3 linked regions of the Kitasatospora fiedleri genome follow. The main gene of each other region encodes a partner of the protein of the gene in region 3 in a complex. Links are inferred from orthologs where the notes say so. Each region holds a gene or a part of one and is shown on either strand. Other genes may lie near its edges.

Region 1 (3,040 bases), 1.9 Mb from region 3 along the record:
ATTCCGTACGGCGACCTGATCGACCGGCTCAGCCCGGTGGTCGCGGTGGCCGCCGCGGCCGCCGCGGACGACCCGCTGCTGGTCGGCGAGGAGAAGCTGCTCGACACCACCGTCCGGCACTACCGGGTCACCCTCGGCGCCGCCCGGTACGCCGCCGCGCAGACCCAGCTCGACCCGGCCCGGCGGCAGGCGCTGGAGACCGCGCTGGGCCCCGGCGACGTGGTGCTCGACCTCTGGCTCGACGACGGCGACCAACTGGTCCGGCTGCGCCGGGCCGCCGCCGCGGTGGACACCGTCGACTACAGCGAGTTCGGCAGCTCCGCGCTCTCGGTCCAGGCCCCCGCCGAGGCCGACACCGCGCCCGGCACCGGCGCCAGCCCGCCGGCCTTCCCGTAGGGCGGTCCGGCTTCCCCGGGGGCGATTTGGTCAAACCCGTCCCGTCCCGTTACGCTGGCCGAGCCAAAGACCGCTGGTTGTCGCCGCGCCCCGCGAGGGGAACGGCACCGAAGGGTCCGCACTCGTTGCGGATCGCCCGCGCAGGTTGTGGAGCCTAGTGAGGACTTCCGGACCGATCCGGTCCGTCGAGGTCACTGCGAGCCCCGTGCGCCTGCGCGCCGGGGCTTCTTCGTTTTCCCGGGGTCCGCGGCGATGGATGGTCGACTTCTCGAAGGTCGGCCCGACTTCGACATCACGGAAGGAGGCGTAAGCCTATGGCCAGGCCCGACAAGGCTGCCGACGTCGCCGAGATCACGGACAAGTTCCGTGCCTCCAGCGCCGCCGTTCTGACCGAGTACCGCGGTCTCACGGTGAAGCAGCTGAAGACGCTGCGTCGCTCGCTCGGCGGCAACGCCGATTACGCCGTGGTGAAGAACACGCTGACCAAGATCGCGGCCAACGAGGCCGGGATCTCCGAGCTCGACGACCTGTTCGCCGGTCCGACGGCTGTCGCCTTCGTCACCGGTGACCCGGTGGAGTCGGCGAAGGCTCTGCGTGACTTCGCCAAGGAGAACCCTGCTCTCATCATCAAGGGCGGTGTCCTTGACGGTAAGGCGCTGTCCGCCGATGAGATCAAGAAGCTCGCGGACCTCGAGTCCCGCGAGGTGCTGCTCGCCAAGCTGGCGGGCGCCCTGAAGGCCAAGCCCTCCCAGGCTGCCGCCGTGTTCCAGGCGCTCCCGTCCAAGCTCGTTCGCACCGTGGAAGCGCTGCGCGAGAAGGTCGAGCAGGGCGGTGCCGGTACTCCGGCTCCCGCCGAGGACGCGGAGTAACCACTCCCGTCCCAGCGGGCCCGTAAGCACGCCCGCCAACCCGTACATCCGGCACCTGCCGATTTAGTGGAAGGACGCCAATCATGGCGAAGCTCAGCACCGAGGACCTGCTCGAGCAGTTCGAGGGCATGACCCTGATCGAGCTCTCCGAGTTCGTGAAGGCCTTCGAGGAGAAGTTCGACGTCACCGCCGCCGCCCCGGTCGCCGTTGCCGGCGTTGCAGGTCCGGGCGCCCCGGCCGAGGCCGTCGAGGAGCAGGACGAGTTCGACGTCATCCTCGAGGGTGCCGGCGACAAGAAGATCCAGGTCATCAAGGAGGTGCGCGCCCTCACCTCCCTCGGCCTGAAGGAGGCCAAGGACCTCGTCGACACCGCCGGTGCGAAGGTCCTGGAGAAGGTCGCCAAGGACGTCGCGGAGAAGGCCAAGGCCCAGCTCGAGGGCGCCGGCGCCAAGGTCACCGTCAAGTGACTCCCTCCTCTCTCTGAGAGGTGCTCCACGGGCCGGGTCGGCCACCCTTCGGGGTGGCCGACCCGGCCTGCGCGCGTTCCGGGCCGGGTCGGCCGGGGTTGCTCCCGATGGCCCAAGCCGGACTCGGCCGCTGTCGGGGCCCGGGGGTAGGGTGATCGCTGTCACCGGCCCTCCCGCTGCGGGCGGCGTGTAACGCGCGGCGAGGTCCGGACGATGGGCAGTGCGAGGTCCACACCCTGGTGCGGGCCTTGACGAACAGCACGAGGCGCGCGATTCTCGAGGCGCGTGCCCAAGCGGAACCGCCTCCGATGCATATTCGGCGGCGGCACTGGGAAGGTTCCCGGTGACGCAGACGTGGGTGCGACGGCCCGGCCGGTGAGGGATCACTGCCCGGGTTGTCGGTTGTACGGGAGGAGCGTCCGATTCGGTCTCCGAATCAGGGCTTGCTAGCAGTGTTGCCTTTGGCTACACTGTCCCTTTGCGCTGCCTGTTAGCTGCTCCGTGACTCGTCGCCCGGAGTGGTCCCTGTCCTGACCTGGGGTTTTCCGCCTCGGCCAAGGCCCGGCCGGTATGCGCGTAGTGAGCTCCGAGCCCTCGGAAGGACCCCCCTCTTGGCCGCGCCGCGCAACGCCTCGAACAATTCCGCATCCACCGCCCCGCTCCGCGTCTCGTTCGCGAAGATCAAGGAGCCCCTCGAGGTCCCGAACCTCCTGGCCCTGCAGACCGAGAGCTTTGACTGGCTGCTCGGCAACGCGGCCTGGAAGTCCCGGGTCGAGGCTGCCCTGGAGAGTGGTCAGGACGTCCCCACCAAGTCCGGTCTGGAGGAGATCTTCGAAGAGATCTCCCCGATCGAGGACTTCAGCGGGTCGATGTCCCTGACCTTCCGGGACCACCGTTTCGAGCCGCCGAAGAACTCCATCGACGAGTGCAAGGACCGCGACTTCACCTTCGCGGCCCCGCTCTTCGTCACCGCGGAGTTCACCAACAACGAGACCGGTGAGATCAAGTCCCAGACCGTGTTCATGGGCGACTTCCCGCTCATGACCAACAAGGGCACGTTCATCATCAACGGCACCGAGCGTGTCGTCGTGTCCCAGCTGGTCCGCTCCCCGGGCGTCTACTTCGACTCCACCCTGGACAAGGTGTCCGACAAGGACATCTTCTCCGCCAAGATCATCCCCTCCCGCGGTGCCTGGCTGGAGATGGAGATCGACAAGCGCGACATGGTCGGTGTCCGCATCGACCGCAAGCGCAAGCAGTCGGTCACCGTGCTGCTCAAGGCCCTCGGCTGGACCACCGAGATGATCC
Region 2 (2,953 bases), 1.9 Mb from region 3 along the record:
GACCGCAAGACCATCCGGCAGAACAAGCTCCCCGGCTACGTGCTGGTCCGGATGGACCTCACCCCGGAGTCCTGGGGCGTCGTGCGCAACACCCCCGGTGTCACCGGCTTCGTCGGCAACGCCTACGACCCGTACCCGCTGACCCTGGACGAGGTCGTCAAGATGCTCGCCCCCGACGTGGAGCGCGCCGCCGCCAAGGAGGCCGGCAAGGCCTCGCCGGTGCGCCCGGTCGAGGTGCAGGTGCTGGACTTCGAGGTCGGCGACTCGGTCACCGTCACCGACGGTCCGTTCGCCACCCTGCAGGCGACCATCAACGAGATCAACCCCGACTCGAAGAAGGTCAAGGGCCTGGTGGAGATCTTCGGCCGGGAGACCCCGGTCGAGCTCTCCTTCGACCAGATCCAGAAGAACTGACCCACAGGTCTCCGGTGCCGGGGCGGGGCGAGAGCCTCCGCCCCGGCACCGTTTTGGTCCGGCACCGCCTCAGCGGTTAGCCTGGTCCGATGTGTGTCCTGGCGGCCGGGTTTCGCCCCGGGGCCGGGCACATCAGCAATCACCTCTCGGAAGGACCCGGAGAGACATGCCTCCCAAGAAGAAGAAGGTCACGGGGCTCATCAAGCTCCAGATCAACGCCGGTGCGGCCAACCCGGCCCCGCCGGTCGGCCCCGCGCTGGGTCAGCACGGCGTCAACATCATGGAATTCTGCAAGGCGTACAACGCGGCCACCGAGTCGCAGCGCGGCATGATCGTGCCGGTGGAGATCACGGTCTACGACGACCGCTCCTTCACCTTCGTCACGAAGACCCCGCCGGCCGCTCGCCTGATCCTCAAGGCCGCGGGCGTCGACAAGGGCTCCAAGGAGCCGCACAAGACCAAGGTCGCCAAGCTGACCTCGGCCCAGGTGCGCGAGATCGCCACCACCAAGCTGCCCGACCTGAACGCCAACGACCTGGACGCCGCGGAGAAGATCATCGCCGGCACCGCCCGGTCGATGGGCATCACCGTCGAGGGCTGACCAGCCCGTACGTCCTTCCGTGGTAGGGCCCAGCGCGGCCCGTCGGTACCACGACTCCATTAACCACAGGAGCAGCAGTGAAGCGCAGCAAGGCCCTCAAGGCCGCGGACGCCCAGGTCGACCGCGCCCGGATCTACGCCCCGCTCGAGGCCGTCCGCCTCGCCAAGGCGACCTCCACCTCGAAGTTCGACGGCACCGTCGAGGTCGCCATGCGTCTGGGCGTCGACCCGCGCAAGGCCGACCAGATGGTCCGCAGCACCGTCATCCTCCCGCACGGCACCGGTAAGACCGCCCGGGTCCTGGTCTTCGCGAACGGTGAGCGTGCCGAGGCCGCGCGTGCCGCGGGTGCCGACATCGTCGGCTCCGACGAGCTGATCGACGAGGTCGCCAAGGGTCGTCTGGACTTCGACGCCGTCGTCGCCACCCCGGACCTGATGGGCAAGGTCGGCCGCCTGGGCCGCGTGCTCGGTCCCCGTGGCCTGATGCCGAACCCGAAGACCGGCACCGTGACCCCGGACGTCGCCAAGGCCGTCAACGAGATCAAGGGCGGCAAGATCGAGTTCCGCGTCGACAAGCACTCGAACCTCCACCTGATCATCGGCAAGACCTCGTTCTCCGACGAGCAGCTGGTCGAGAACTACGCCGCCGCGCTCGACGAGGTCCTCCGGGCCAAGCCGTCCGCCGCCAAGGGCCGCTACCTGAAGAAGATCGCCTTCTCCAGCACGATCGGCCCCGGCATCCAGGTCGACCCGAACCGCACCCGCAACCTCCTCGTCGAGGAGGACCCGGCGGCGGTCTGACCCGGAGTCAGCCCCCGCGCGGAGCACGCCTGACCGGGCCCGCACCCCCTCGGGGGTGCGGGCCCGGTGGTCTGTGCAAACGGTTTGCGCGGCCGTCGGAGCGGTTCGGTAGAGTCCGGAGGTCATCACCAGGATGAGAATCCGATTAGAGGGGGACCTCCGTGCGCGCACTGCGTACCCTTGCCGTGGCCTGTCTGGCCCTCGGCGCCCTGACCGCCTGCAGCAGCTCCGGCTCGACCGGCTCGACCGCTGCGAACAGCCCGGCCGGCTCCACCGCCCCGGCGGGCGGCACCGGCAGCACGGGCGCCTCCGCCCCGGCGGCGGACGGAGCCGGCCAGGGCGGGGCCAAGCTCGCGCCCAAGGAGGCCCTGCTCGCCTCGGCCGCGGTCATGGACAAGGCGGGCAGTGCCAAGCTGACCGTCAAGGGCGGCGAGACCGACGGCACCGCCGACTACGTCTGGGCCTCCCCGTCCTCCTTCCTGCTCACCAGCAAGACCGAGGGCAAGGACGTCAACGTCCTGTTCACCGGCGACCAGATGTACATCGGCGCCACCCCCGAGATGGCCGCCGTGGCCCAGGGCAAGAAGTGGATGGTCATCAGCACCAAGGACGCCGCCGGCGCCGACAGCGCCGAGGCCGGCTCCTTCGCCGCGATGATGCAGCTGATGAACCCGTCGGTGCAGCTGACCGCCGCCGCGCCCACCGCCACCCTGGTCGGCACCGAGACCGTGGCCGGCCAGAGCGCCACGCACTACCGCAGCGAGCTCAAGGTGGACGACCAGGTCGCCAAGATGCAGCTCGACCCGGCGCTCAAGGCCCAGGTGCTCGCCGAGCTCAAGAAGAAGAGCGGCACCGCCACCGTCGACCTGTGGATCAACGCCAAGGGCGAGCTGGTCCAGCAGTCCAGCGTCGACCCGACGGCCGAGACCGGCGACGCGACCAACGTGGTCACCTACGCCCAGCTGGGCTCGGTCAAGGCCACCCCGGCCCCGGCCGCCGCCGAGGTGTTCTCCCTCTCCGACCTGCTCCAGCAGTAGCGGTACCCGCGTCCGGGCCCTGGGGGTGGCTCCGGGGCCCGGACGGGCCGCATGGCATCGTGGGGGGACGGACGGGCACGAGAGCGGGAGGAGGACCTGAT
Region 3 (4,231 bases):
TTACCCATGTCGGCGGGCCCCAGGCGCGGAGCCTCCCGGATCTCCAGGCCGATGCCGTGCCCCAGGGCGTGCACGGAGCGCTCGGCGTGGCCCGCGGCCTGGAGGATCGAGCGGGCCGCGTCGTCCGGGACGTGCTGCTCGACGCCGGGGCCGAGGGCCTCCCGGCCGGCCCGCTGGGCGTGGAAGACCAGCCGGTGCAGCTCGACCTGCCAGGCGGCGGGGCGGCGCCGATCACGAAGGTGCGGGCGGTGGAGATGCCGTAGCCGCGGTAGCTGGCGCCGAGCGCGACGGTGAGGAAGTCGCCCTCCTCGACCCGGCGGTCGGTGGGCTGGTGGCGCTCCAGGCCGGAGTGGGTGCCGGTGCCGACCGAGACCGGGAAGGCGGCCCGGTCGGCGCCGTGGTCGATCATCCGGCGCTCCAGCTCCATCGCCAGGTGCCGCTCGGTGCGGCCGACCAGGATGGATTCGAGCAGCTCGCCGAGGGCCTGGTCGGCGATCTCGGCGGCGATCCGCAGGTCGGCGATCTCGTGCTCGTCCTTGACCACCCGCAGCCGCTCGACCGCCCGGTCCAGGTCCAGCAGCCGGTCCGCCTGCGCCAGCCGGGCGACGGCGCGGTGCCGGGCCACCGTGAGGTCGTGCTCCTCGACGGCCAGGTCGCGCACCCGCAGCCGGGCGGCGGCCTCGGCGGCGGCGCACGCGGCGTCGGCCTCGCCGGGCACCGGCAGCCGGGTGACCTCCGGGTCGAGCCGCCGCTCGCCGCCCTCGCCGCCCTCGGCCGGCTCGGCGTCCTCGGCACCGCGAGCACCGCGCGCTCGCGGGTGAGCAGCAGCGCGGCGCCCAGCGGCGGGCAGCCGGTCAGGTAGCGGACGTTGGCGGCGCGCGTGATCAGCGCGGCGTCGGCCCCGGCGGCGCTGCAGTGCTCGCGGAGGCGTTCGCGTCGTTCGGCGTGCGCGTCGGACATGCTCCGAGCCTACGAACGGGGGCCCCGGGGCGCCCGTCGGGGCGGGCCGTCGGGTGGGGAATGCCCGGCGGGCGGCCGCGTTGTGACCTGATGAAAACGGCAATCGTTGCCGGGAGAAGGACGGAGAGGAGGCGGGCATGGCACGCAGCGAACTGCGACCGGTGGTCACGCTCCGGTCGACGGCGGGCACCGGGTTCACCTACGCGACGCGGAAGAACCGCCGCAACGACCCGGACCGGATGGTGCTGAGGAAGTTCGATCCGGTGGCCGGGCGGCACGTGGAGTTCCGCGAGGCCCGCTGAGGCGCCCGGGAGGCCCGGGCGCCCGAAAGACCAGACCGACCGACACACGGCGAGGAGGAGCAGTCATGCAGCAGGGAATTCACCCCGACTACCGTCCGGTGGTGTTCCGCGACAAGACCGGGGGCCTGTCGTTCCTGACCCGTTCCACCGCCGCGAGCGGGCGGACGGTCGAGTGGGCCGACGGGCGGACGTACCCGGTGGTGGACGTCGAGACGTCCTCGGCGAGCCACCCGTTCTACACCGGCAAGGCCCGGCTGATGGACACCGAGGGCCGGGTGGAGCTGTACCGGCGCAGGTACGGCGGCTGACGGCGCACGGCGTGACGCGAAGGGCCCCGGGGCTTCCCCGGGGCCCTTCGCCCGTGTCCGGCCGACGGTCGGCGGTCGGTCGTCGGCCGGCTGTCGGTTACGCGCCGGGCGGGGGGACCGAGACCACCATGGTGACCAGGCAGGGCGCGTCGCCGTCGTTGCGGTAGCCGTGCGCGGTGCCGGCCTCGTAGGAGGCGGTGGCCCCGGCCGGGACGCGGTGCTCGCGGCCGTCCAGGGTGAGGGTGAGCACGCCCTCGTCGACCCGGGCGATCTCGACGGTGCCGGGCGGGTGCGGGTCGGAGGCGTGCGACTCGCCGGGGTGCAGCCGCCAGGACCACAGCTCCAGCGGCCCGGGGGCCTCGGCGCCGCCGAGCAGGGTGCCGCTGCCGCCCCCGGGGCCGTTCCACAGCCGGACGGCCTGCTCGGCGGGACGATCCGGACGGCGGAGGTCTCGTCGTAGTCGAGCAGCCGGGCGATCGAGACCCGAGCGCGTCGGCGAGCCGGACCACGGTGCCCACGCTCGGGTTGGTGCGGGCCTGTTCGATCTGGACGACCATGCCGCGGCTGACCCCGGAGCGGGCGGCCAGGGCGTCCAGGGTGTGGCCGCGTTCGAGCCGCAGGCGCTTGAGGTTGCGGGCGAGGGCCTGGGTGACGAGATCGGCGTCCGGCACGGGCAGTCCAATATTCTGGTTGGGCGAGTGCAGCAGGTTGAACTATGCTGCGGCGGCATCGACAGATCCACCGACTGTACTGCGGGGTCCACCATGCTGTCCGCCTACCGGCTCCTCCGGTGAGCGCCGCGTTCGCGCTGCTCGCCAGCCTGCTCTGGGGCGTCGCCGACTACGGGGGCGGGGCGATCACCCGGCGGGTGCCCGCGCTGACCGTGGTGGTGCTCTCCCAGTCGGCCGCCGCCGCGGTGCTCGCGGTCGCGGTGACCGCCACCGGCGGCTGGCCGGGGGCGTCCCCCGTCCTCTGGTACGCGGTGGCGGCGGGCGTGGTCGGGCCGTTCGCGCTGCTGGCGTTCTACCGGGCGCTGGCGCTCGGGCCGATGGGCGTGGTGTCGCCGCTGGCCACCGTCGGCGTGCTGGTGCCGATCGGCGTCGGCCTGTTCCTCGGCGAACGGCCGGGCGCCGTCCAGGGGTTGGGCATCGCGGTGGCCGTCGCCGGGGTCGCCCTGGCGGGCGGCCCGCAGCGCGGCGGGCCCGCGGTCGGGCGGCGGGTGCTGGTGCTGACGCTGGGCGCGGCGTTCGCCTTCGGGGCGGTGCTGGCCCTGGTCGCGCACGCCAGCGCGGGCGGCGCCCTGCTGCTGACGCTGTGCGTGCAGCGGCTGACCAACGCGGTGGTCGGGGCCGGGATGCTGGCCGCCGCGGCCCGCCGACAGCCCCTCGGGCTTTCGGCGGGCGCCCGGTCGCTGCCCGCGCTGACCGCCGTCGGGGTGGCCGACGTGGCCGCGAACGGCCTGTACGCGGCCGCCTCGCACCTGGGCTCGGTGGCGGTGGCGGCCGTGCTGGCCTCGCTCTACCCGGTGGTCACCGCGCTGATGGCGCGCGGCCTGCTGAAGGAGCGGCTGCTGCGGGTGCAGGTGGTGGGCGCGGGCCTCGCGGTGGCCGGGACGCTGATCCTGGCCGCCGGTTGACGCCCCGTCAGGACGCGTCCGCCCCCGCGCCGCCGAACGCCCGGAGCGCTTGGCGATCCGCCAGTAGCCGATCGCGGCGGCCCAGACCACCACGAACAGGCCGACGATCACGAAGCCGACGTTGTCCAGGCCGAGGCCCGCGATCCAGCCGGTGACGGGGTCGGTCAGGTCGAACTTGTCGTGCAGCACGGCGACCAGCTCGATGGTGCCGATCACGAAGGCCACCGCGATCGACAGCCCGGTGATGGTCAGGTTGTAGTACACCTTGCGGACCGGGTTCGAGAACGCCCACTGGTAGGCGATGTTCATGAACGTGCCGTCCAGGGTGTCGAACAGGCTCATCCCGGCGGCGAACAGCAGCGGCAGGCAGACCACCGCGTACCAGGGCAGGCCGGAGGCCGCGCCGGAGCCCGCCATCACCATCAGGGTGACCTCGGTGGCGGTGTCGAAGCCCAGACCGAGCACCATGCCGACCGGGAACATCTGCCCGGGGCGGCTGATCGAGCGGGTGGCCCGGTTCAGCAGCCGGGCCAGGAAGCCCCGGGCGTCCAGGTGCTTCTCCAGCTCGGCCTCGTCGTACTCCCCGGCCCGCATCGCCCGGAACACCCGCCAGATGCCCAACAGGGCGACCAGGTTGAGCGCCGCGATCAGGTAGAGGAAGGCGCCGGACGCGGTGGTGCCGACGGTGCCCAGCACCTGGTGGGTGGTCGAGTCCTCGTCCATCAGGGTGCCCGCCAGCGCCGCGCCCCCGGCCACCAGGGCGGCCATCAGCACCACCATCGAGGAGTGGCCGAGCGCGAACCAGAAGCCCACCGAGACCGGGCGGCGGCCGTCCGCCATCAGCTTGCGGGTGGTGTTGTCGATCACCGCGATGTGGTCGGCGTCGAAGGCGTGCCGCATCCCCAGGGTGTACGCGGTGACGCCCAGGCCGACGCCGAACACCTGGGTGCCGACCCGGTAGTCGTGCGGCACCACCAGGAACAGCAGCGTCCCGAAGGCCACCGCGTGCAGGGCCAGGATCACCG

The links. The genes of interacting proteins can lie anywhere in the genome.
Region 1: QMQ26_RS06440 (region 3) and rplL share a complex: the UniProt entries of both Escherichia coli proteins name them as parts of the 50S ribosomal subunit. The link is inferred for Kitasatospora fiedleri from one-to-one orthologs.
Region 2: QMQ26_RS06440 (region 3) and rplA share a complex: the UniProt entries of both Escherichia coli proteins name them as parts of the 50S ribosomal subunit. The link is inferred for Kitasatospora fiedleri from one-to-one orthologs.

What each region holds. Positions count from the first base shown.
Region 1 is NZ_OX419519.1:3,237,011-3,240,050, reverse strand. The notes cover bases 204-3,040. They hold rplL (50S ribosomal protein L7/L12), read left to right. Parts: upstream 204-1,348; coding sequence 1,349-1,732; downstream 1,733-3,040. Other genes in these bases: rpoB (DNA-directed RNA polymerase subunit beta), read left to right, coding at 2,344-3,040; rplJ (50S ribosomal protein L10), read left to right, coding at 711-1,265; QMQ26_RS14890 (hypothetical protein), read left to right, coding at 204-396. Also shown: more of QMQ26_RS14890, read left to right, coding at 1-203. UniProt on the Escherichia coli protein: The binding site for several of the GTPase factors involved in protein synthesis (IF-2, EF-Tu, EF-G and RF3). Is thus essential for accurate translation.
Region 2 is NZ_OX419519.1:3,240,457-3,243,409, reverse strand. Bases 204-2,953 are described here. They hold rplA (50S ribosomal protein L1), read left to right. Parts: upstream 204-1,092; coding sequence 1,093-1,815; downstream 1,816-2,953. Other genes in these bases: QMQ26_RS14890 (hypothetical protein), read left to right, coding at 2,952-2,953; QMQ26_RS14895 (hypothetical protein), read left to right, coding at 2,001-2,852; rplK (50S ribosomal protein L11), read left to right, coding at 581-1,015; nusG (transcription termination/antitermination protein NusG), read left to right, coding at 204-414. In the rest of the region: more of nusG, read left to right, coding at 1-203. UniProt on the Escherichia coli protein: One of the primary rRNA binding proteins, it binds very close to the 3'-end of the 23S rRNA. Forms part of the L1 stalk. It is often not seen in high-resolution crystal structures, but can be seen in cryo_EM and 3D reconstruction models.
Region 3 is NZ_OX419519.1:1,319,200-1,323,430, forward strand. Bases 260-2,948 are described here. They hold QMQ26_RS06440 (type B 50S ribosomal protein L31), read left to right. Parts: upstream 260-1,327; coding sequence 1,328-1,570; downstream 1,571-2,948. Other genes in these bases: rpmG (50S ribosomal protein L33), read left to right, coding at 1,098-1,262; QMQ26_RS06450 (DMT family transporter), read left to right, coding at 2,361-2,948. In the rest of the region: more of QMQ26_RS06450, read left to right, coding at 2,949-3,206.